DNA from 4 places in the Paenibacillus sp. FSL H8-0260 genome. Region 1 is predicted to be linked to each of the others. Evidence: riboswitches for the same ligand, from Rfam matches in the RefSeq annotation. Region 1 holds a riboswitch; each other region holds the start of a gene.
What was found. A riboswitch is a leader RNA that binds a small molecule or an ion and turns the genes downstream of it on or off. The one in region 1 is predicted to bind cyclic di-AMP.

Region 1 (5,982 bases):
TCAGGTGTACTCTCTGCAATAAAATCATCTACCCCTGCTTCACGGGCAATAGTAGCTGCGGTCAGCGGATTGTCCCCTGTACACATGATAGTCTTGATTCCCATTTTTCGCAGCTCATCAAACCGCTCTTTCATGCCTGGCTTAACTGTATCCTTTAAGTAAATAAGTCCATAAATCCGGTTGTCTACCGCAACAGCAAGCGGGGTCCCCCCCATCCGAGCGATAGCATCGGAATTACTGTCGAGGTTCGCGGGAATGACTCCGCCCTTCGACTGTACCCATTTCTTCACGGAATCGACTGCCCCTTTACGAACAGATCGTCCATCACGCAGATCTATACCACTCATCCGGGTCTCAGCCTTAAACTCTACGAACTCTCCGCCTTCAGCAAGTTTGCTGTCATAGCTGCGTTCCAGCTTCTTAGCCAGCTCAATAACAGAACGTCCTTCCGGAGTCTCATCCTTTAGCGAACTAATAGCTGCCCAAGCCGTAAGCTCAGCTTCCGTTTCATCTCCAACTGGCACAAAATCACTCGCCATCCGGTTTCCGAAAGTAATCGTACCGGTCTTATCTAGAATCATTGTATTAATGTCGCCGGCAGCTTCAACGGCCTTCCCTGACATAGCAAGGACATTAAACTGTGTGACGCGGTCCATCCCTGCTATCCCGATAGCGGAGAGCAGACCCCCGATTGTGGTCGGGATCAGACAGACCAGCAAGGCGATCATAACAGGAATATCTAGATCAACGCCCAGATAAGTCGCAATTGGCCGCAAGGTCACTACTACAATCAGGAAAATCAACGTCAGACTGATCAAGAGTGTATTTAGTGCAATTTCATTGGGTGTCTTTTGACGTTTCGCCCCTTCAACGAGGGAGATCATCCGATCCAGGAATGACTCACCGGGGTCACTGGTAATTTTGACTTTAATCTCATCACTGACTACCCGGGTGCCGCCTGTGACTGAGCCAAAATCTCCGCCGGCTTCCTTAATAACAGGTGCAGATTCACCTGTTATTGCAGATTCATCTACGGAGGCCAGCCCTTCAATTACTTCACCATCGCCAGGGATAAGTTCTCCCTGACTGACGATGACAATATCTCCTTTACGAAGCTCGGAAGAAGAAACGGTCTTCACAGACCCTCCAACGAGTTTGTTAGCTGTGATATCCTGTTTCGTTTTCTTGAGTGAATCCGCCTGGGCTTTCCCGCGGCCTTCAGCCAGCGCTTCAGCGAAGTTGGCAAACAGCACTGTGAATAGCAGAATGAACAACACTGTGATATTGAAGCCTACCGATTTCTCTGCATTAAAATATCCGGGGGCCAGTACCATAAGCAATACAATAATCGTACCGATTTCGACTACGAACATGACCGGATTTTTGATTAACGTCACCGGGTTAAGCTTAATAAAGCTATCCTTTATAGCGCTTAGGAGTATGGGTCCCGTCAGCAGCTTTTTTCTTTTTACAGTACTCATCTTGTTCTCCCTCTTCCTACCGTAAGGTCAAATATTCTGCAATCGGGCCGAGCACAATGACCGGCAGAAACGTCAGCGCACCGATAATTACTACGGTACCAATCAGAATTCCGGTGAACAGACCATTGTCTGTGCGGAATGTGCCAATCGTCTCAGGAACTGGCTTCTTCTGGATCAGTGAGCCTGCAACTGCCAGCATCGCGATTATAGAGACATAACGGCCAAGCAGCATTACGATCCCGGTTGTAACATTCCAAAAGGTGGTGTTGTCCGCAAGCCCTTCAAATCCTGAACCATTGTTCGCGGCAGAAGAGACATATTCATATAACACTTGGCTAAGTCCATGGAATCCGGGATTCGTGATGGAACCGTTGCCCAAGTCCGTTAAGAACGCACCTGCTGTTGGTACAAGGATAATGAACGGATGCACAAGGATAGCAATCGCAATTAGCTTCATCTCCTTGGCTTCTATCTTTCGCCCGAGAAACTCTGGTGTTCTGCCAACCATTAGTCCACATAAGAAGACACCCATGATGGCATACATCAGCATATTGATTAGTCCGACACCTTTTCCCCCGAAGACATTGTTGAGCATCATTAGGGCCAGAGGGGTAATGCCACCCAGCGGTGTCAGCGTATCATGCATATTGTTAACACTACCTGTCGTAGCTGCCGTTGTTACCGAAGTGAACAACGAAGATTGCGGGATACCAAAACGTACCTCTTTACCTTCCATGCTGCCTTGCGAAGACTCGATCCCCAGCGCATTGATAGCTGGATTGCCTTTGGTTTCCGCATAATAATTCAATCCCAGCAGTAGTACGAACAAGGTCATCATTGCTGTGAAAATCACCCAGCCCTGACGTTTGTTCTTAGCGAACAATCCGTACATATATGGCAGAGAGGCTGGCAGCATCCACATAGAGAGAATCTCCAGCACGTTCGTAAGTGGATTAGGGTTCTCGAAAGGATGCGCTGAATTGGCTCCGAAGAAGCCGCCACCATTCGTACCTAAGTGTTTAATTGATTCCAAAGAAGCGACTGGACCGATAGCGATTTGTTGTGTCTGCCCTTCGAGTGTAGTGACCTCAAGCGATGGCTTGAGCGTTTGTGGCACATGCAATCCTACCAGCACCAATGAAACTAGCAGAGCTAATGGAATGAATACACGAATATGTGCTTTTACGAAGTCCTCGAAAAAGTTCCCGACTGATTTCTGTCCTGTAATCCCTCTGACAAAAGCAACCGCAACAGAAAATCCGCTCGCTGCAGACGTGAACATCATCATCGTGATGACTGCCATTTGTGAAAAATACGATAGTCCCGTCTCCCCGCTATAATGCTGCAGGTTCGTATTGGTCATAAAGCTGATCACCGTATTGAATGAAAGCGTCTGTTCCATATCGGCAATTCCATTCGGGTTCAGCGGCAATCCCCGCTGTAATCTCAGAAAAATATAACTGAAAGCAACCAGTACGATATTAGTTAAAACAAAGCTGAGTGCATACTTCTTCCAGGACATTCCGTCCCGTTTTTTCAGGCCGATCAGCTTATAAATACCTTTCTCTGTGCCTGCAAACCAGCGATCCGTACGATTCGGTTCGTTAGAAAATACATGATATAAATACGTTCCCATCGGCTTGACCAGCAAGATGAGAATTACAATTACGACGACTATTTGCAAAATGCCCATGAATGCCCCTCCTTAAAATTTCTCAGGATGAATCAACGCGTAAACCAGATATAAAAACAACAGTAGGGTAACAGCGATTACTAGAATCACAGCTTATCCCTCCCCGTATCCTCAACTACACCTGCGCACCAGCGCATAAAGCCATAAAATAACCCGTAAATTACAGCTAACGAAGCCACCATATACAGATCCATCATATCTTCCGCACTCCTTCCATTATCCTTGATGAGGTGATCTATCGATTAGAAAATCAGCATCACCACTATGGGAATAGATTACATAGCTCGCACCAAGTCTTTTATAGACCAATCTAGGATTTATTGAACTTGTAATCACAAAAATCGGCTGTGTCGTCCAGGTACGGCACATCTGAATATAGCGGCAGCAAAGCGGAAAGCTGCTCTCAAACAGATATACCCTGCCTACCGGGAACGATGGGCGAAACCAAGTGCTCTGATGGCGGGTATCCACTAGAATAACCTGCTCAATCCCGAGCTCCTCAAGTAAAGCTTTCTCAGCCACATTGTTGGTTAATCCCGCCATCTTAATACCCCTGAACTTCAGAAGTTTAATGAAATGTTCTCCCGCCTTTGTAGGCGCACATACAAGCACATATTCATTCTGATCCGTCATCTTTTTTTCTCCTCCTGCTCATTTACAACAAGGAGGCAACGAAAATCTCCGAAAGGATGTTGACCTATCGTCATTTTCGGGCACAACCTAAAGCTCGGTTGTGTCACGTCATTAGACGCTGCCTTACAAATACCGCTAATGATGAATTTAGCGACCTCTTAGGGGAGGCCTCCATAAATGCTTTGCTTCTAAGAGCACAGCAAAAAGCCACAAAGGATCTCCTCTGTGGCTCGCTAGCGGTCACATTGCACTCATCCTCTCTCCATACGCTTACGAGGTTAGCTGTCGGATTCGGGCGGTGAGAGTCGCCCTACCTGTATAGATGCGAGCTCACTCACACCCTCTACAGGATTCACCCCATAATCTGCTTCCGACTCTCACATCGGCTGCCGATTGTTGGTTCCCCCGCTTTCCTTACCGGAAATTAAGCGGATCAAATATTCGATTGTCGTTGAAACAGGAGTAATCATACTCTTATGCACGAAGACTTGTAAAACCTGAATGATGCCAAAATAATGCAAATTAAAAACTATTTTCCCATTAGATAGCGCTTACTTGATATCTAATCTCTCTATATCTCTTGTTTACTCGAGTTTGGAGCGTTTAATCGCTATCTATAACCCATGTGATTTTATTCACCTTTTTAGAGCGAAAATACTGCAAATTCCCATTATAGGTAGAAACGCAAGAAGCTGAGGCTGAGCGAGAAAGAGGCGCGATAACACGCCATAAATACCTATTTACCTCGTTTTTCAGTCGTAGTCGGCAGGATATGGTTAAAATTGCTCTAAAAGAACATTTTCCGTTTTTTACAGAAAATCTTGAAAAGAGTATGATTCGGGTTGAATCTAATTCATGAAAAACAATCAACGCTGAGTTCCTGCATTCGCAGGGAACGGGGGAACCATCAGGCCACCTGGCCTACTTGGGGTGAATCCAAAGGAGACTGCATAAGTCTCAATAGGTAGGGCGACTCTCACCGTCCGAATCCGACAGCTAACCTCGTAAGCGTAAAGAGAGAGACCCTTGATCCGCCACGCTTTGGCCCAGGTATATCTGCCTGTAATCCAAAACCGCAGCAGAGGTCCTCCTCTTGCTGCGGTTTTTGCGTTACCTGAGCTTATTAGGTGATAGCACGCTGGATGGAGTGAATGTTTTGAAGCACTATTATTTAGGGATACATCAAGGGCTGCTTGAGCCGATAAGTCTAAATTACGTTTGTTTCGGGGCCTTGTGGTTCGAAGAACATAATCACAGGTACATTGTAGGCTATGCATTTGGCCAGAACCAGATCCAAGCCCTTCGCCAGTTCAGCACACCTTCTTCTTGTAAAGACTGTTTAGACTCTAAGATTGTATATGAGATATATAAAAAAATTCGAGAACAACAGCAGCAGCAGGATTGGTCATCGCACCAAAAGCTCCCGTGGTTTACAGCCTTCAAGGAGCCTTGGAAAGATGTAAGCGCCGGTTGGTATGTCTTGAGATCCCGCAGCACCTTTCCCTTACATCTATCTGTTATACGAAAAGAGAAGTTCCGACTATGGCTAGAGCATACCGCAGTCTGTGAGAATAAAATGGAAATGCTCGCTTGTGTAGAAAGGGCTAGTGTCACTCATCATGTAGACTTAAAGCTTTTGGAAATCTAAGGAGGAACCCTACTATGGACCAGCGCAGACTATCCCGCATTGAAGTATTTGTATTGGATGAACCCGAGCCTATTCACTATGGAATGGAAGGGGCTGAAGGCTGCCGTTATGGTATTCTGAAGCTCACCTGTAAGGGAGGCTGCAGTTGGGGGGCTTGTCTGATCTCTGCCAACACCAAAAATTTCGATCTCATTAAATGGAGTTCTTTTTTACGGGCCATCTGTCATTGCCGTCTTGAAGAAGCGCTGGATAAGGTCCGCCGCGAAGGTTCAGATTGGGAACAGGTTAAGCTTGAGCTAGTTCAGGGTGCTTTGCAGGATTTAAAGGCCAAGCTCCAGGGTAAATCCTTGGCAGGGCATATTCAGCAAGGGCGTCTGTACAGTGTTGCAGCAGGGGGGAGCAATTCCAGAAGTGAACGGCTCTACTACAAGCCTTCAAAAGCTTTATCCACTGCCTCCCAGCAGAAACACAGTTGCCCGGAACCAGACACCGCCGATCTTATCAATAAATCCATCTCTTACTTTTCT
Region 2 (5,982 bases), 2.0 Mb from region 1:
GTTCATATCAGGAAGTACCCGTTTTCCTTCAGCACTCATTAACCCCAGCTTTTCGAGGCGGCGGACACGCTCTTTATTCAATTCAGTCCAAGAGCTTCTTTTGCTTCGGGGAGAGAGTCTTTGCGCCAGCTCCGTTTCCGAAATTTTCTTTTTCACTCCATCGATCCATCCAAAACACAAACATTCCTCAACTACGTCCAAATATAGCAACGTTTCTGGGTTTGACGTCATACTAACGAGAACCCAACAAGATTTTTCAGTCTTAGAATTCTCCTGCAGCCAAACTCTTAAATCTTCTCTCGTTTTTACTGTAATTAGATTTTTAATCTCCATAATTAAAATACAATTTCCTTTCTAGGTATGGAGTGGAGCGTCTTGCCCATCCGAGATTAAATTGCTTTTGCAGGAACCTGATACCAAAAAAGAGCATAGTCATTCATGGTGGAAGCATGGCCTAACTGCCGTAACATAGTAGATACATTGCCTCTATGATAAGTCCCGTGATTGGCGACTTGCAACACAATTTCTGATAGGCGTGTTTGGCGGATTCCGGCGAATGGATTGTCAAGCAGAATGGTTTGCTCCAAATCGGATTGATTGTGTAACCATGCTTTGTATTGTTCCGATAGCTGGGCAAAGATATTTACGTATTCATCCACAGAATCTAGAATGCTCAAATTTAGCGGGATACTTTGTTGAAAAGCCTCTGGCATGGCAGTGCCTGTTAATACAAGATACCACATCGTATCAACCGCATAGATATGGCTAAGGGCATGAGCGATGGTGGGAAATGAGCTGTTCACTTCTTGACTTAGCACAGAAGGCGGGAGTTCCTTGATTCTCCCCAGGATAGTTTGGTTTGCCCATGTGTGGTATTTAAACATTTCTACTGGATAATTTGTCATTCGTACATTCTCCTTTTGAATGGTCATGGATTTGTTTTTTGTTACTGTAGTTAATATAAAAGAAGAAGTATGACATCAGACTGTCATACTTCTTCATAAAGTTTGAGTGTGTTTTGAAGCTGCTCTTTTAAAATACCTCGCAATGCAGGGGGTTCGAGGACTTCGGCGCCGCTGCCAAAACTCAGCAGAATGGACCAAAGCCAACGTGCTTCCAATGGCTTATACACAGGAATTCGCATCGTCATGCTTTTATCGGAATGAAATTCCTTGTCGACTTGATGAAACTGATCCAAAGCTTCTGCCAAAGCCTCAGGGCCTACCCGGATCACTATTTCCTCCACCTGATCTGCCCTGTTTGAACAGCCAGCCTCTTTGGGTACCTCATGTTGCGAATGAAAGGTATCCTGCGTCAGGAACAAATTCAGCATCCGGGAAAGTCGGAACTCCCTATAGTCCTGCCGAGCCCGGCAATAACCATAGATGTACCAGTTGCTATATTTAAAATGAAGCTTTACTGGTTCCATTTCACGGGTTGTACGTTCATTTTTTACACTGATGTAATCAAAACGGACAACATTTCGTTCCGATATAGCCGCACGTAAAAGAGGAAGTGCGTCAGGATCCGTACGCCGGGTTTCAAGATCCACCGCGAGACTAGAGGTCTGTGGCTCCGTTCCAATCGTTTGCAGCCGTTCAATGGTTCCTTGCGTATGCTCATCTTCAAACACGGAAGAAAGACTGTTAAGTACAGTAATCAGAGAAGTGACATCATACGAACGGAGCAGGCTTTTATCCATTTTATATCCGTCCATGATGCCATATCCACCTTTAGTACCCTGATACGATACGACCGGGATGCCAGCGGCACAAATCACATCGATATCTCTATAGATCGTTCGCTGGGAAACCTGAAACTCTTCAGCCAGCTTGGAGGCAGATAAAACTTCGTGGTTCAATAGTTTGTAGATCATAGAAATCAATCGTTCCAATTTCATGTGTGCATTCCCACCCATTAGTCCATTTCGTGTTACAGCGTGATTATATCATAGAATTTTTCGGGCAAATTTTGGGCGGGAGGAGCTTTGTTGTTGGCGATGAAGAAATATCCTATGACAGAGTCGATTAAATCTATTTACAGATTAAATCCGCAGGCTCGCCTGATAAATCATTAACAGAAATAATAGCATCGTTTTTTTTCACAGGTGGTGTCCAATATTGCTCATTCCCAGGCAGGTCATCGAACCATTCGGCGTCCTTTGGACAATCTAGAATCATAAATTTTCCGTATTCCTGATCTCTGGATTGATGGTATTTGAGATAGGCTTTTCCGTTATCAATGGCGAGAATTTCTATTTTTCCTGAGGTGTGGCTCATGGATAAGCGTACTCTTTTGCCAAGTCCTGAGGTTCTGGCTTTGGCTTCTTCTACAATTTGATAGACTTGCTCGAGCGGTAATACGAAATCCCGGTTTCCGGCTACGGGCCGGTTCACAAAGAAGTAGTAGGGTGTAACGCCAGCCCATGAAAGCCGGTCCAGTAGTTCCCCTAAAATAACGGGATCATCGTTGATGCCTTTGAGGATGGGGGTCTGATTTACGACAATTGCCCCTGCGTTGTGGAGAGCTTTAAATGCTTTTTTGGCTTCAGGTGTAATTTCACGAGGATGATTGATGTGCGCCATAACATAGATTCGTTTGTCTTCGGTAGAGTAAGTACGAATCAGCTCCAGCAGCTCTTCGTCTTCAGAGATCCGCATCGGATTAAATACGGGAATTTTGGAACCCAGTCTAATGATCTTAACATGCTCAATGCTTCTTAGATTTTCAATAATGGATCTTAGCTTCGGTGTGGAGAGAATTAAACTGTCCCCGCCCGTAAGAAGTACGTTGTTAATCTCCGGATTATTTGCGATATACTCCAAGCCCGGAGAGACATCAGCCATCGCCTCTTTCACGTCATTTCGGAACAGACGCTTACGGAAACAGTAGCGGCAATAAGCCCCGCAGACCTCGGATACAATCAGTAGTGCAGTGGTTCTATACTTGTGCTGACAACCAGGTACCACATAATTCGTGTCCTCATCGGAGGCGTCCCAGCGCCCATACTCCAGCAGTTCACCTTCGTTAGGAATAACCAGCTTACGGATGGGATCATTTGGATCATCCCAGTTAATCAAAGACAGATAGTAGTCATTTACACGAAAAACAAATTTGTCCGTAATTTCTTTCAGATTCTCTTTTTCCAGCTCAGACAACATAGCTATTTTGTTAATATCCGTGAAGTACTTTACCTTTTGCACGTACATCTCTCCTTTGTCTCGTAGTGTGAGAAATGAGGGAGCCTTAGTGTCAAAGGCCAATCTACTGCCAGCAGGGTCCAAAAAAGCACAAAAAGAGACCCTTAGCAAGGGTCTCTGGTTATGTAAATAACATGAAAAGCAGACCCATCCACTGCTGACGAGGTTAGCTGACGGACTCGGGTAAGATGGTACCCTACATTCTAATGCTCAATGATTCGCCCCAATTAACTGGTTCCCCCGCTTTTCAACTGTAAAAGTTGGAAATTAAGCGTAGATAAAGTATACCCTATCAAGTTTTGAAAAGTCAAAAGAGAATCCTGGATTCACTTTCAATTGCTAGCGCTACTTCCGCCGAGTAGTTTAGGCAACAGCGTTAGCAGCTTCTCCCGGGTTAACGCATCACTAGAGTTCCATTTGCTTCCGTCGAGCAGATAAACATGTCCCTGACGTACTGCCGGGAGATTGTTCCAAAGTGAACTGTCTAGTAGCCGTTCCATCGCAGCTCGCGAGTCTTTGCGTTCCGGAATGAACATGAAGATATGATCTCCGGCGTAGGCAGGCAGTCGCGTTGGATCAACTTCGGCGAACCCTAACTCTTCGTCCAATATGGCCTGGATCTCTTCGGTCGGTTGTAAACCACATGGGGCATAAAGCGCAGTGGAGAATCCGGACATTCCCATAGCATACAGATGATCTCCATGATCATAGACCAAAGCAGAGGCGGTTTCTCCAACTTGGAGGGTTGTCGTGTAAAGCTGCTGCCAAATGGCAGCGTTTTTGATTGTGAATGACTCCAGCCATGCTTCGGCTTCGCGCTGTTTACCTAGCCAACTGCCTAATGTCCGCATTCGGTTGTCGAGAGGCGCAAATGAATCAAAGGTGAGTGTCGGAGCGATACCAGAAACTGCTCTGTAGGCTCTTTCATCACTATTTGCCAAAATGATCAAATCTGGGTTTAGGGAAGCGGTCAACTGCGGGTCCAGTGGAAACCCGACGTTGGCGAGCTTCTTAAGCCGATGTTTATAGACGCTGTTCCGGGCGAATGCTTCATCTCCACCGATAGGCTTTACGCCTAACGCGAGAAGGTCGCCAAGTGTTTCGCCATGATAGACAATACGTTTCGCTCGCTCTGGAATCTCCACCTCATGACCCGTCCAATCCTTGACGGTAAGCTTACGACCTTTCTGATGTGCATATTGTCCGGGTGTAACTCCGGTTTTTTGCCGAAAGCGGCGGCTGAAATAGTATTCGTCCGAGAAGCCGACCAGTCTGGCGATTTCCCGCAGTGGTTCAGTCGATTCCTGCAGGAATCGTTTGGAATGATTAATGCGCAGATCCGTCAGGTATTCAAGCGGCTTTTTACCCGTAAGCTGCTGAAAGATCGGTGTATATTGCCAGATTGATATTCCCGCCAGTTCAGCTAACTGCTTCACGGTGATACTCTCTGTATAATGCTCCTGAATGAATGTTATGGTCTTTTCTACGGATTCCGTAGGACTTGGCAGGTGTTTGGAAGGGTAATTATGCTCAAAAAGTAGCAGCAGCAATTCTTGGAATTTTAATTGTCGCTTGAATTGTTGTACATCATCGGTGTTATTCCTGTTCATGAGCAGGTCTTCGACTAGTCGGATTACCTTGGTGAACGGGTGCACAATTAACTCCCGTCTGCCGGAAAGCAGCTCTCCAGAATATCGTTTAGGAAGCTTGGTTGTATAAATTGCTGTAAAGGTGATGAGGTAATAATACAACGTCAGCTCCTGGTTGTCCGTACTATAGGAGATTCCAGGAGATAGTAGATAACATTTATCCGTACTTAGTATCACGCTTTGATCATCGAGGTTCAATTGTCCGTTCCCTCCAGTAAATATGAGAAGGGTATAGTCCTGGGTTGTACGCGTTATAGAGCTTGAATCGGCAGCTTGAATCATCAGTTCGGCCTCGTTTAGCTGAAATAGCAGAGAGTGGAGTGGGGGGCAGGACGATGATGTATGCAGCATGGGTTCAGCCTCCGTTCATTTGGTGAGAATGATTATCAATGAATTCATTGTATATAAAAAAAAGAAGCATATCAACAGCTGTTGACATGCTTCTTGCAGTTTTTTATCAGCCTTGTGTTAAACTCTTCATCACAGAAGGTTATTTCATATTCAATAGCTGTGGAATTTCGCCAAGCAGCCATTCTCTTGTTGTCGCATCACTTGAAGTCTTCATGATGTCTTGTGTATAGACATATCCGTTCTTGACAGCAGGAAGGCTCTTCCAGATAGGGCTCTTTAATAGATTCTCTGTGGATTGTTTTGCTTCTTCTGCCACTGGAGTCAAGAGGAATATCCGGTCTCCGGCATATTCTTTCAGGACTTCCATGGATACTTCCTGGAACCCTTTACCTTCATCAAGGATCGTCTGAATAGCTGGAGTTGCCTTGAAGCCATTCTCCCCATAGAGTACCTGGGAAAGTCCGGTTGCTGCCATTATAAACAGTCTGTCTCCTGGATAATAAGTGAAGACCGCAGCCGTTTCGCCCTCTTTCATGCCTGCGGATTTCAATTGCTTCCACATGTTCTCTTCAGCGGTTTTATACTGCGCAAGCCATGCTTCTGCTTCAGCCGTTTTACCAACAATTCCACCAATGTCCAGCATACGTTCCTGGAGTGGGGCAAAGGTATCAAATATTATAGTGGGTGCAATTTTGGAGAGCTGTTCAAAATCAGCTTCATCTGTGCCCGCATAGATGATCAGGTCAGGCTGAAGCTCCAATGTTTTTTCCAGATTGATAGGG
Region 3 (5,982 bases), 1.7 Mb from region 1:
CCGTATGCGTCAGCTGATCGCTCATTTCCTCCACGCGTTCTTCATGGTGGTCAATGCCGAGCACCTCGTAGCCCATTTCCATCAGCTCAAGCGCCAGGCTTGAACCGAAGCGACCTAAGCCGATTACTACAAATTGCTGTGCTTTCATTTCTAATTAACTCCTATCCAATAATTATTTTACCTTCCGGATACTTATACAGTGGTTTACCCTGTTTGGGACCGAGTGCATACGCTAAGGTTAGTGGACCTAGCCGACCTGCAAACATCGTCAGACAGAGTAGAATCTTACCGATCGCTGACAGTTCCGGAGTTAGCCCCATAGTCAGTCCTACCGTAGCAAAGGCGGAGGTCGTCTCAAACAAGATTGCCAAGAAATTACTGTCTTCAGTTGTGGAGAGTATCATCGACACAGAGGCGATTAACAACAAAGCCAGCAGCGTGATCGTTAATGCCTTGTAGATGCGCTCCTGAGCCAGCCGATAACGGAACAACACAACATCTTCCCGTCCACGCAGCATAGCAATTACAGCACCAATCATCATCGTAAAGGTTGTTGTCTTAATCCCCCCGCCCGTTGAGCCCGGAGAAGCACCAATAAACATAAGAATCACTATAAAAAATTGTGTAGCCTGCCGAAGTCCAGCAATATCTACTGTGTTCGCGCCAGCCGTACGGGGAGACACGGATTGAAAGAAGGCCGATAATATTTTACCGCCGAAATTCAGTGAACCCAGGGTACGAGTGTTAGTAAACTCAAATATAAAAATAACCAAAGCTCCGATCAGAATCAGCCCTGTACTGGTGGACAGGACAACTTTACTATGTAGAGACAGCCTGCGGGTTACCCGAAACTCCACCAGATCTGACATTACAATAAAACCAATCCCGCCGGAGACAATCAGAAACATCACAATAATATTCACAAGCGGATCATATACATAATCAGTTAAACTGCGAAAATCCCCAAAAATATCGAACCCCGCATTATTAAACATAGACACCGCATGAAATATGCCATAATAAATCGCTTTTCCCAACGGCATATCAAAAGCCCAGCGAATAGACAGCAGCACAGCGGCACAGCCTTCTATGACAAGAGAATATATGAGGACTCTCCGGATCAGTCGCACAATTCCTTCCATAGAGCCTTGATTCATGGCTTCCTGTAGGATTAGCCTGTCCCGCAAAGATATTTTACGCTTTAACACCAGTGAAAATAGAGTGGCCATGGTCATAAAACCTAAGCCGCCGATCTGGATCAGAATCATAATTACGGTTTTCCCAAAAATCGTGAACGAAGTTCCGGTATCCAGCACAACAAGCCCTGTAACACAGGTTGCCGACGTTGAAGTAAATAATGCATCAATAAATTCCACGGAATTCCCGCTTGTGCTTGAGATGGGCAGCGTAAGCAGCAGGGCCCCTATCAGAATGATCGATGCAAAACCAAGCACCAGTATCTGCGGCGGCGAGAGCTTCAGAAACTTAAATTCAGAAATCCTGCGAAACTGTGAAGCCATTTTGCTCACCTTCTTATCAAAAATTCCAACAAAAAAAGCACTGGAAAACCAATGCTGACTTGGTTCCTGCAGTAAATTAGCCTACGAGGTTAGCTGTCGGATTCGGACTGTGCAGGCTGCCCTATTCGTTCCCAGAACGAAATTCACCCCTGATGAAAGTGCCATTTATCGTGTACACTCCACTTTTCATCACTTCTTATGGTTCCCCCGTTTTCACCAGAAATTCGGCTACTATACAATTGCATACAAATTATATACGTTATTTAGTGAATTCACAAAGACACAATTAATGCTCATTCACATGAAAAAATGCGGTTTAAAGAGACTGCATCAAAAGGAGTGCCTTTTCTCATCACTTTTCCGTGTTTTCCCTGCAATTACACCGATTCTCATCATTCGTGCAGAAATGAACACGATAAAATTCATGGTATAAATTCACATGACTATTCTATACTATCTCTATTACCCATAAAAAGAACATATAATGTTTTTTGTAACCAACCAGGCACTAATACTATAATGGAACATAACATTGTCAGTACATAACAAGGAGGCGTTACATGAATCCCGTTGGCCAGCCCTTACAGCAACGTGCCCTCTCCAAGAGGCTCATCATCTCGGGCATTATCGGTCTTATTCTATTTATTATGTTTCAGATTTCCCCTTCACTGCTTAGTAGCCCTACAGGTGAAGATACCACCGTCATTAGCAAGGCAGAAGCCCGTGACCAAGCCATATTATTTGCAGAACAAAAGCTCAACTACACCGAAGCACCAAACGATCAATGGAATGTACTTTACCAGACGGACTCTTCCTTTTATGGCTATATGTCTCGCGAGAAGCTTGTGGAGGACTACACCAAGAAAAAATTGGATCAAAAATATCCTTTTGATGTCTTTCGGGCAACGCTTACTCCTTCAGCGGAGCAAGAGCCGCAAATCATCGTTGACCTCAATATGTATAACGGTAAGATTGTCGCTTTCTCAAAGGCTGCAAAAGTTACCTCCGAAGAGGGGTCAGGCATCGCTTCCGTTGGTGCAAAAGAGGACAAGGGAGCTGACCTCACTCTAGCGCAGAAGGAGAATCTTGCTCGTCCTTGGCTTCAGGAATGGGAAGTAAATCCTGCCAAGCTACAAATTGAATCGAATACAGGAAGCCATGGGCTAGTGTATACGGATAGTACTGTTCAGGTCGGCGAATCCTTATTGCACTATTATTTTGATTTCAGTGGAGAGCAGGTATCCAGCTTTAATGCCGGATTCACTGCACCGGCTTGGCATACCTCCTACGTACAAGGACAGACCTCTTTAGCGGAAAAGCTAACATTATTCGGTTACGGTATACCCACACTGATTTTAGGAATTCTGGCACTCGTCTACAGTATTCTTAGAAGAGAGCATACTTCCTTTAAACGTGGAGTATTCCTAAGCTCAGCCTATTTTGTAATCATGATGATCAGCACCTATAATATGCTGCCTGAATCAACGGGCGAAGGGCTAGAAGCACAGATTACCTCTGTCATTATGTTTATCATTTATGCTTTGTACAGCCTGCTGATGTCCTCCTTGCTCTACTTCTCTTTAGTGGGCGGCAATGGCCTATGGCGAAAAGAGGAAGGCATGAACCCTTGGCCCCGCGCCAAAGAGCCCGGCTACGGACAATATGTGTTGGACAGTATCCGGGCTGGATACATCTGGGCTTTCGTTCTACTAGGGGTGCAGACGGTTATGTTCATCATATTATCGTTTACCTTGCACAATTGGTCTACTACAGACGCCACCCAATCTCCTTATAACATGAGATATGCTTGGCTTCTGCCTATCGTCGCATGGCTCGCTGGTTTATCTGAGGAAGCCATTTATCGCTTTTTCGGAATTCCTATGCTGAAAAAGGTGTTCCGGAACACTTTTATCGCTTGCTTGATCACCACGCTGGTTTGGGCGTTTGGCCATACGTTATATCCGATCTATCCCATCAGCTCCCGTCCCATTGAGCTGACTGTAATCGGGCTGCTGTTCAGCTATATTTTCCTTCGTTACGGGTTTATTGCTGTCATGTTCAGCCACGTCGTGTTTGACAGCATCCTGATGGGCGCTACGCTGATCTTTATGAAGGAGAGCGTAAATGTAGGAGCGGGTATCTTCGCGATTATTATGCCGTTCATAGTCGCTTACATCGTCTATCGATTTAATCCACCACAGAAGCCTAAGCCGGTGGAGCCTTCTTCTTTGATTTAAACTAATGTGAAGACGTAATGAAATTAAAAAAGGGCATCAAAGCCGTTTTAGTCGCTGCTTTGATACCCTTTTTCTTTTGTCACCATTGCTATGAGGTTGGCTCTTCATCCTTGAGCGCATCAAGAATTTGTTTTGCCAGCTTTTCTCCAATAGAAAGTGTACGGAAATCATCCACGGAGGCTTCTTTAATTTTCTTAAGCGATCCGAAATGCTTTAGCAGCGCTTTACGGCGCTTCTCACCTATACCAGGTATAGAGTCCAGCTTGGAGGTAACCATGGACTTCCCGCGCTGTTCACGGTGGAAGGTGATCGCGAACCTATGGACCTCATCCTGAATCCGCTGCAAAAGGTAAAATTCCTGACTGTCCCGGGCTAGCGCGACAGGCTCTGGCGGATCTCCAACCAAAAGCTGAGCCGTCTTATGCTTATCATCCTTAACAAGGCCGCAGACCGGAATGAATAATCCCAGCTCATTCTCCAGAATATCAATAGCAGAGGAGATTTGCCCTTTCCCTCCATCGACCACGATAAGATCCGGTATCGGAAGATTCTCCTTCAATACCCGCTCATATCGCCGCCGAATGACCTCGCGCATCGTTCCATAATCATCCGCACCCACTACCGTACGAACCTTATATTTACGGTACTCTTTTCGTGCAGGCTTGCCATCAATGAAGACAACCATCGCTGAGACCGGATTAGTCCCCTGAATGTTCGAGTTATCGAACGCCTCAATACGGCTCAAGCGTTCAAGCCCCAAGCTCTCGCCTAAGCTGATCGCTGCTCCAGAGGTACGCTCTTCATCCCGTTCAATCAGCCGGAATTTCTCGTCGATAGCCACTCTTGCATTTTGACAAGCCATGCCAACCATCTGCTTCTTAAGACCGCGTTGTGGCACAAGCACCTTAATGCCCAGCCACTCCTGCAGAATGGAGGCGCCGCCAGCGGCATCCACGATCCCTGCTGCCGCAGCTTCCTCCGCCGCCGTCGCACGTGCCTCAGCCTCTTCAGCCGATTCAGGAGTATCTTCACCCTGTTGTAAATCCGCTTCTGCTGGAGCAGCTATGGCGATCTCGGGTTTAGTCTCTTTATTAGCCAGAGACTCCTCATCGAGCACATCCGGCAGCAGGATCTCCTGCGGCAAAGCGGGATTATCACTATAATACTGCGTCACATAAGACATAAAGTCACTGTAGGCTTCACCATAGAACGGGAACACGGAGGAATGGCGCTGAATCATCTTCCCTTGTCTCATGTACAGAATCTGTACACACATCCATCCCTTGTCTACAGCATAACCAAATACATCCCGGTCCTTAGTATCTGTAGTGTTGATCTTCTGCTTCTCCATTAATGCATCGATATGGATAATCTGATCCCGCAGTTCCTTCGCCCGCTCAAAATATAATTCCTCAGCAGCTTCCTGCATTTTTTGCTGTAAATCCTTTTTGACCGCCTCATGACCTCCGCCTAGAAAAGCAGCGATGTCCTGCGTAATCTGCTCATACTCGGATTTCTGAACCTCCTTCTCACACGGTGCCAAACACTGGCCCATGTGATAGTAAAGACAGACCTCCTTTGGCATCACGCCGCATTTACGAAGCGGGTACATACGATCTAGGAGCTTTTTTGTCTGCTGAGCAGCATAAGCATTAGGATAAGGGCCAAAATATTTTGCTTTATCTTTAATCACCCGGCGTGTAACCTCAAGGCGCGGGTGAGTTTCATTCGTTATTTTTATATAAGGAAACGTCTTGTCGTCTTTCAAAAGCACATTATAACGCGGCATATGTTTCTTAATCAGATTACACTCTAGAATGAGCGCTTCCATGTTACTGGACGTAACGATATATTCGAAATCAGCAATATTAGCGACAAGCCGCTGCGTTTTACCATTATGACTGCCTGTAAAATAAGACCGCACCCGATTCTTAAGTACCTTCGCTTTGCCCACATAAATAATAGTGCCTTCCTGATTCTTCATCAGATAGCAGCCAGGCAGATCGGGTAGTAGTGCCAGTTTATTGCGGATATTGTCCAAAATGATCCCCTCCAGCTAAATTGGACCCATGATTAGTTGGCATTCAGCACACAAAACGCCTCCGGAATGAACCGAAGGCGCTGAGTGGCAGGGCCGAGGCCCGAACAGTAGCATCTATCAATTATTGATGTTTTGCTACGATATTTTTCAGGGATTCTTTGGAGTTCAGTCCCACAACTTTATC
Region 4 (5,982 bases), 3.1 Mb from region 1:
AAATGTATATGATAAAAACTACATTAGTCCCTAGAGGACAGAAAGGAATTCTCCTTGAGTAAACCTAAAAAAAGTCCAAATGTTCCCCAGTTGAGCAAACAAGAGAAACGACGGGTAGAACAGGAGCAACAGAAGCAGAAAACGAGAATTTTAGTTATTAGTTCAATAGCTGTAGTAGTTATCATTTTTGTTGGATTGTTTATGTTAGCTTCGAAAGATGCAGCAAAGAATGTCTCTACAGGAGAACCGGTAGAATTCAATTACAGTGAGCTACCTAGGATTGGTAATGAGGATGCACCTGTTAAGCTTGTTGAATTTGGTGATTTCAAATGTCCAGCTTGTTCCCAATTTGCTGGCTCCATGAAACCGAAAATTGTTCAAGATTTTGTCAACGAGGGAAAAGCAGCTCTTTACTTTGTAAATATGGCTTTCGTTGGTCCTGACTCTGAGACAGCTTCACTAGCTGCATTGTCTGTATACCATCAGAATAAGGATGAATTCTGGAAGTTCTATGATGCTGTGTATGCGCAGCAAGGGGATGAGAGCGTGGAATGGGCCACTGAGGATTTCTTGGTAAGCCTTGCTGAAAAAGAGAAATTAGTGATCGATTACGATCTATTGCGTAAAGACATCCAAGAGAAAACTTATGCAGATGAGCTGAAGAAAGACATTCAGTTGGCAACTGACGCAGGCGTGACAACTACGCCTTCGCTCTACATTAATGGAGTGAAAACGGCTGAACCTTTCGATATTGAAGCGATTACATCTGAAATTAACACCGCCGCAAAAGCAGTGGAGGCAAAGTGACAAAATTCCTATCTTTTTGCAAGCGTAACTGCCTCTATCTGGCCTGGTTCGTCTCTTTGGTTGCTGTAGCTGGTAGCTTGTATTTAAGTGAAGTCTTGAAGTATGAACCTTGTAAGCTTTGCTGGTTTCAGCGGATTTTTATGTATCCGCAGTTATTTTTGTTGGGAATTGCCACTTTCCGTGGAGATAAGCGCATCATTCCTTATGTGCTTCCATTAAGTTTGATTGGTGGCAGTATCTCAATCTATCATTATGCGGAACAGAAGATTCCAGCGTTAAGTAAAGTTCTACCTTGTACAGTTGGTGTTCCTTGTAATAAAGATTACTTGAACTACTTCGAATTTATAACGATTCCTTTGTTAGCTTTAATAGCGTTTGCTCTAATAAGTCTCCTTCTTTGGTATGGACGTAGGGAAGAAGAAGTGATTGAAGTAGATGCTGAGGAGAGCTTAGGATTTTAGTTTTTACTTTGGAAGTTACAAAAAAGCTGAAAAGGTATTAAAATCACGGGCTAGAGGGATAATTGAAGATAATGAAAGAGAGCATCCAATAAGACGCTATATTTGAGCTTATTGGATGTTTTTTCATTCTTTTTTCATTTTTTTCAACGCTTTACTGTAGGCACTTTGTAGACTAATATTAGACCTTGTGAGAAGTTGAATATGCGCTGAATTTTCTTAGGAAAAACGGGGGAACCAAACTTGGCATTCATGCCAATGGGGTGAATCGGAACCGGGTCGAACAGATCTCTACCGTAGGGCTATAACCACAGCCCGAATCCGCCAGCTAACCTCGTAAGCAAGGTGGGAAAATGACCATGCATAAGCATGCGGATCATTTCCGTATGCTTATTTTTGTGTCTGCATTTATGAAATCCACCGATGAAAACAGCGCACGGAAATTCCGTTTCAGCTCCCAAAGAAAGGAACTGTATCCACCATGGTAAGCAAGGTAAAACGACTATTGATCGGACGTCCGATGAAGTCGAATGAACTCGATCATGAAAAGTTATCCAAGGTTAAAGCACTGGCTGTTCTGTCTTCTGATGCGCTCTCGTCTGTAGCCTACGGAACGGAACAAATTCTGATTGTACTAGTGGCTGCCGGGTTTACTGCCATCTGGTATTCCCTGCCAATTGCATTAGCCGTATTGGGCCTGCTGGCCATCCTGATTTTATCCTATCGGCAGACGATTTTTGCTTATCCGCAAGGAGGCGGAGCTTATATCGTAGCCAAGAGTAATCTTGGTATTCCGACAGGGCTGCTCGCTGGGGGTTCATTATTGGTGGATTACATTCTTACCGTAGCGGTTAGTGCCTCGGCAGGGACGGATGCGATCACATCGGCTTTTCCAAGTCTTCATAATCATACTGTTCTCATCGCTGTATCTGTTATCGTTTTATTAACAATCATTAATCTTCGCGGAGTGACTGAATCGGCTTCATTTATCGCAATTCCAGTGTATTTGTTTGTGGTTTCAATTGTTGTTCTGATTATCTCCGGTATCGTTAAATATGCAATGGGTGGCGCGCATGCGAATGTTCCTGAAATAGGCAGCGCCGTATCTAATGTAAGTTTGTTTCTACTATTAAAAGCGTTTAGCTCTGGTTGTTCAGCCCTAACGGGGGTTGAGGCCGTATCTAATGCGATCCCAAACTTTAAAGCACCGGCTGAGAAGAATGCAGCCAAGACGCTAATGATCATGGGACTTATCCTTGGCTTTATGTTTACCGGAATCACTGTGCTGGCGTATTGGTATGGTATTGTGCCAGATGAAAAGGCTACGGTTGTCTCTCAGATCGCTGAATCGACCTTTGGCCGTGGCGGATTGTACTTTTTCATTCAAGGGATTACAGCAGTGATTTTGTTCTTGGCAGCTAATACAGCATATTCAGCGTTTCCGCTGCTCGCCTTTATGTTTGCAAAAGATAAATATCTGCCACATGCATTTATGGTCCGTGGTGACCGCCTGGGTTTCTCAAACGGCATTATTTTTCTAGGAGTTATGTCTATCATACTTGTGACTGCATTCCATGGGAATACGGAAGGTTTGATTCCACTATATGCGGTTGGCGTGTTCATTCCTTTTACCTTATCCCAACTGGGGATGATGGTGCATTGGATCAAAACAAGACCCGCTGGATGGGTGAAAAGATTTGTAGTAAATACCATCGGTATGCTGACTACATTGACGATTACGCTTATATTTATCATTACTAAATTCTCGAGCGTATGGATGGCATTCATTTTCTTACCTGCTGTAATGTTCGTGTTCCACCGTATTCATAAGCATTATTTGAACACTGCGGATCAACTGCGTATATGTCCGGCTACGGATAAACCTGTAATTAAAGGAAGTACTGTAGTTGTTCCTGTTGCAGGGGTTACACGTGCTGTATTACATTCCATCAGCTATGCGAAGTCTCTAACAGATAATGTTGTTGCTGTGTATGTAGGCTTTGATGAAGAAGACATTCATAAGATGGAGCAACGGTGGGAGGAATGGAATCCAGGTGTACGCCTGATTGTACTTCGTTCCAGATATCGTAGTATCATTCGTCCGTTAGTGAAGTTTATCGATACGGTAGAGTGGAAGACCGCTGCGACGGATCACATCACGATTCTGATTCCACAGTTTATTACCAAACATTGGTGGCAAGCCGTGCTTCATAATCAGACCAGCTTTTTAATCCGCTCGTATCTAATGAATCAAAAGGACGTTGTAGTAGCGACTGTCCCGTATCATTTAAATAAATAAGTAGAAGATTAAAGATGAGGTTATATCCGGAACGTTCGGAATATAACCTCTTTTGTATTTTATATGAAGGAAATTGTTGCAAATCCACAGAATTTGAAATTTATATGTTGACACAGAGAATGAGAATCAATATCATTTAAAAGTGAAGCAGAGGTAAAGGTCACCTTTGAATATCAAAGCAGTTACATATAGGAGGGTTTTTAATGTTTTGGCTTAACAGAAAAAGATCAGGAAGCATGAAAGTGACGATGAGCGGACTAATAGTGATGACGCTAATACTTTCCGCTTGTGGTAATAATAATGCTGAAAGCTCATCAAATGCAGGAACAGCGCCTACAGCAGAATCTACAGAGGCACCTGCTGCACCTAAGACGTTAACAGATGCAATGGGTCATAAAGTAACGATTCCGGCTAATCCCCAACGCGTTCTGGGTTCATATTTAGAAGACTCTTTGGTAACTCTGGGTGTAACTCCAGTAGCTCAATGGTCAGTTACAAATGGCGTTCAGGATTATCTGGCCACTGAATTGAAGGATGTTCCTACAATTAGTTACGACCTTCCGTTAGAGGCTGTAACCAGCTTTGCTCCGGATCTTATTATCATCCCATCGGAGTCTTCTGTTCAGAACGGGATTTACGATCAGTTGAATAAGATTGCACCCACTTATGTAATTGGGGATGAACTAAATCAAGATTGGCGCAAATCGTTGCTCAAGATGGGTGAGATTTTGAACAAAACCCCTGAAGCAGAAAAAGCCATTAAAGATTATGATGTTAAAGCAGCGGCTGCGAAAGAACAGCTTGCAGGAGCTATTGGACAAGAGTCCGCGGCTATTTTATGGTTGGTGCAAAAAAACTTCTATATTGTAGACGAAACCCGCAGCAGTGGAGCTGTATTATATACAGACCTTGGCGTAACGCTGCCTAACTTAGTAACAGAGATCCCAGTAGGAACAAGAGCAACTTGGAATCCGATCTCACTAGAGAAGCTTTCTGAGCTGACCGCAGATCATATTTTCCTTGTAAATAGTGATAAGACTGAGGGTTCGGAGATCCTAGATAGTGCAATCTGGAAGGGCATCCCAGCTGTAAAAGCTGGAAATGTGCATGAAATGAGCTCAACAAGCAGTTGGCTTTACAGTGGGGCGAACGCTGGCAGCAAAATCATTGACGATGTGCTAAAAAGTCTTGTGAAATAAAAGTCGTAATTCACCATGAATGAGACTGATCATTTCGGTGGGGAAGGGCGTGCAGATCAAGTATCTCGGGATACAAAGATCTGCACCATTTTTTTATAAACCAATCCCATAGTACGGAAAAATCGTTCCTGCAATTGTACAACATAAATATTTTTGCGATAATGAGAATGATTGTTGTTATCATATAAACCATTGTAACTATTGAATAAGGAGACGACTCATGGTTTCACCCTCAGATTTCGCAAATCGTATTAAAAATGAACCCAAAAAAGCTCTACATACCCGACCGGCAGCTGCCATTGGTATTCTTATTTTTGGACTTGCTGCCATTGCCTTCGGATTGGCACTTTCGGTCTCAGTGGGTGCGGCAGATATCAAGTTAGCTACGGTATGGGAAGCTATATTTCATTTCAATCCAGATTTACAAAAACATCAGGTGATTAGAGAACTGCGATTTCCACGTGCTATTGCTGGCGCCTTAGTCGGTGCTTGCTTCGCAGTAGCAGGGGCTATCATGCAGGGGATGACAAGAAACCCGCTTGCGGATTCAGGGCTGTTAGGCTTGAATGCAGGAGCAGGGGTAGCACTGGCCATAGTATTTGCTTTTGCACCCTCACTCTCATTCACTTCACTAATGTTGTATTGCTTTATCGGTGCCGCTGTGGCCTCTTTTATCGTATTCGGAATCGGTTCGCTTTCTTTTAATGGCCTGACCCCCTTGCGATTGACATTAGCAGGTTCGGCAGTTAGTGCTTTATTGGTTGCTATTAGTCAGGGAGTAGCTATTCTTTTCAACTTATCTCAGGACATAGCCTTCTGGTTAGCTGGTGGGATGGGTGGAGCTAGCTGGACTCAGATCAAGATTATGTTCCCTTGGGTGGCCGTAGCCTTAATTGCAGCGATGATGTTATCACGATCCGTCACATTGCTCAGCTTAGGAAGAGAAGTTGCGGTTGGCCTGGGGCAGCGGACAAGGTTAGTTCAATTGGCATGTATGATTGTTGTGGTTATCTTAGCTGGAAGTGCGGTTTCAACGGTTGGCCCGATTGCTTTTATAGGACTAATTATTCCACATGTTACACGTTATTTCGTTGGAGTGGACTACCGCTGGATTATCCCTTGCTCGGCAGTTCTAGGGAGCTTATTGATTATCTTTGCAGATATTGCCGCAAGAATGATAAATGCACCGTATGAGACACCGCTAGGAGCCTTAATTGCC

Region 2: it holds a riboswitch for cyclic di-AMP, as region 1 does, so the genes downstream of both, MHI51_RS11415 (KamA family radical SAM protein) here and MHI51_RS02840 (hypothetical protein) in region 1, are expected to answer to the same signal.
Region 3: it holds a riboswitch for cyclic di-AMP, as region 1 does, so the genes downstream of both, MHI51_RS25615 (TrkH family potassium uptake protein) here and MHI51_RS02840 (hypothetical protein) in region 1, are expected to answer to the same signal.
Region 4: it holds a riboswitch for cyclic di-AMP, as region 1 does, so the genes downstream of both, MHI51_RS16715 (APC family permease) here and MHI51_RS02840 (hypothetical protein) in region 1, are expected to answer to the same signal.

The regions. Positions count from the first base shown of each region.
Region 1 is NZ_CP150298.1:640,002-645,983, reverse strand. Features, by position in the region: gene kdpB (potassium-transporting ATPase subunit KdpB) at 1-1,481, opposite strand, end outside; gene kdpA (potassium-transporting ATPase subunit KdpA) at 1,498-3,174, opposite strand; gene kdpF (K(+)-transporting ATPase subunit F) at 3,187-3,264, opposite strand; gene MHI51_RS02840 (hypothetical protein) at 3,391-3,807, opposite strand; cyclic di-AMP (ydaO/yuaA leader) riboswitch at 4,059-4,248, opposite strand; cyclic di-AMP (ydaO/yuaA leader) riboswitch at 4,668-4,832, shown strand; gene MHI51_RS02835 (hypothetical protein) at 4,901-5,455, shown strand; gene MHI51_RS02830 (hypothetical protein) at 5,470-5,982, shown strand, end outside.
Region 2 is NZ_CP150298.1:2,607,644-2,613,625, forward strand. Features, by position in the region: gene MHI51_RS11400 (YdeI family protein) at 1-333, opposite strand, end outside; gene MHI51_RS11405 (DinB family protein) at 390-905, opposite strand; gene MHI51_RS11410 (YafY family protein) at 989-1,900, opposite strand; gene MHI51_RS11415 (KamA family radical SAM protein) at 2,034-3,209, opposite strand; cyclic di-AMP (ydaO/yuaA leader) riboswitch at 3,343-3,484, opposite strand; gene MHI51_RS11420 (helix-turn-helix domain-containing protein) at 3,533-5,200, opposite strand; gene MHI51_RS11425 (ABC transporter substrate-binding protein) at 5,340-5,982, opposite strand, start outside.
Region 3 is NZ_CP150298.1:5,774,037-5,780,018, forward strand. Features, by position in the region: gene MHI51_RS25610 (TrkA family potassium uptake protein) at 1-148, opposite strand, end outside; gene MHI51_RS25615 (TrkH family potassium uptake protein) at 162-1,520, opposite strand; cyclic di-AMP (ydaO/yuaA leader) riboswitch at 1,585-1,760, opposite strand; gene MHI51_RS25620 (CPBP family intramembrane glutamic endopeptidase) at 2,081-3,757, shown strand; gene uvrC (excinuclease ABC subunit UvrC) at 3,846-5,798, opposite strand; gene trxA (thioredoxin) at 5,920-5,982, opposite strand, start outside.
Region 4 is NZ_CP150298.1:3,777,218-3,783,199, reverse strand. Features, by position in the region: gene MHI51_RS16725 (DsbA family protein) at 55-807, shown strand; gene MHI51_RS16720 (disulfide oxidoreductase) at 804-1,268, shown strand; cyclic di-AMP (ydaO/yuaA leader) riboswitch at 1,463-1,622, shown strand; gene MHI51_RS16715 (APC family permease) at 1,747-3,564, shown strand; gene MHI51_RS16710 (iron-hydroxamate ABC transporter substrate-binding protein) at 3,768-4,763, shown strand; gene MHI51_RS16705 (FecCD family ABC transporter permease) at 4,984-5,982, shown strand, end outside.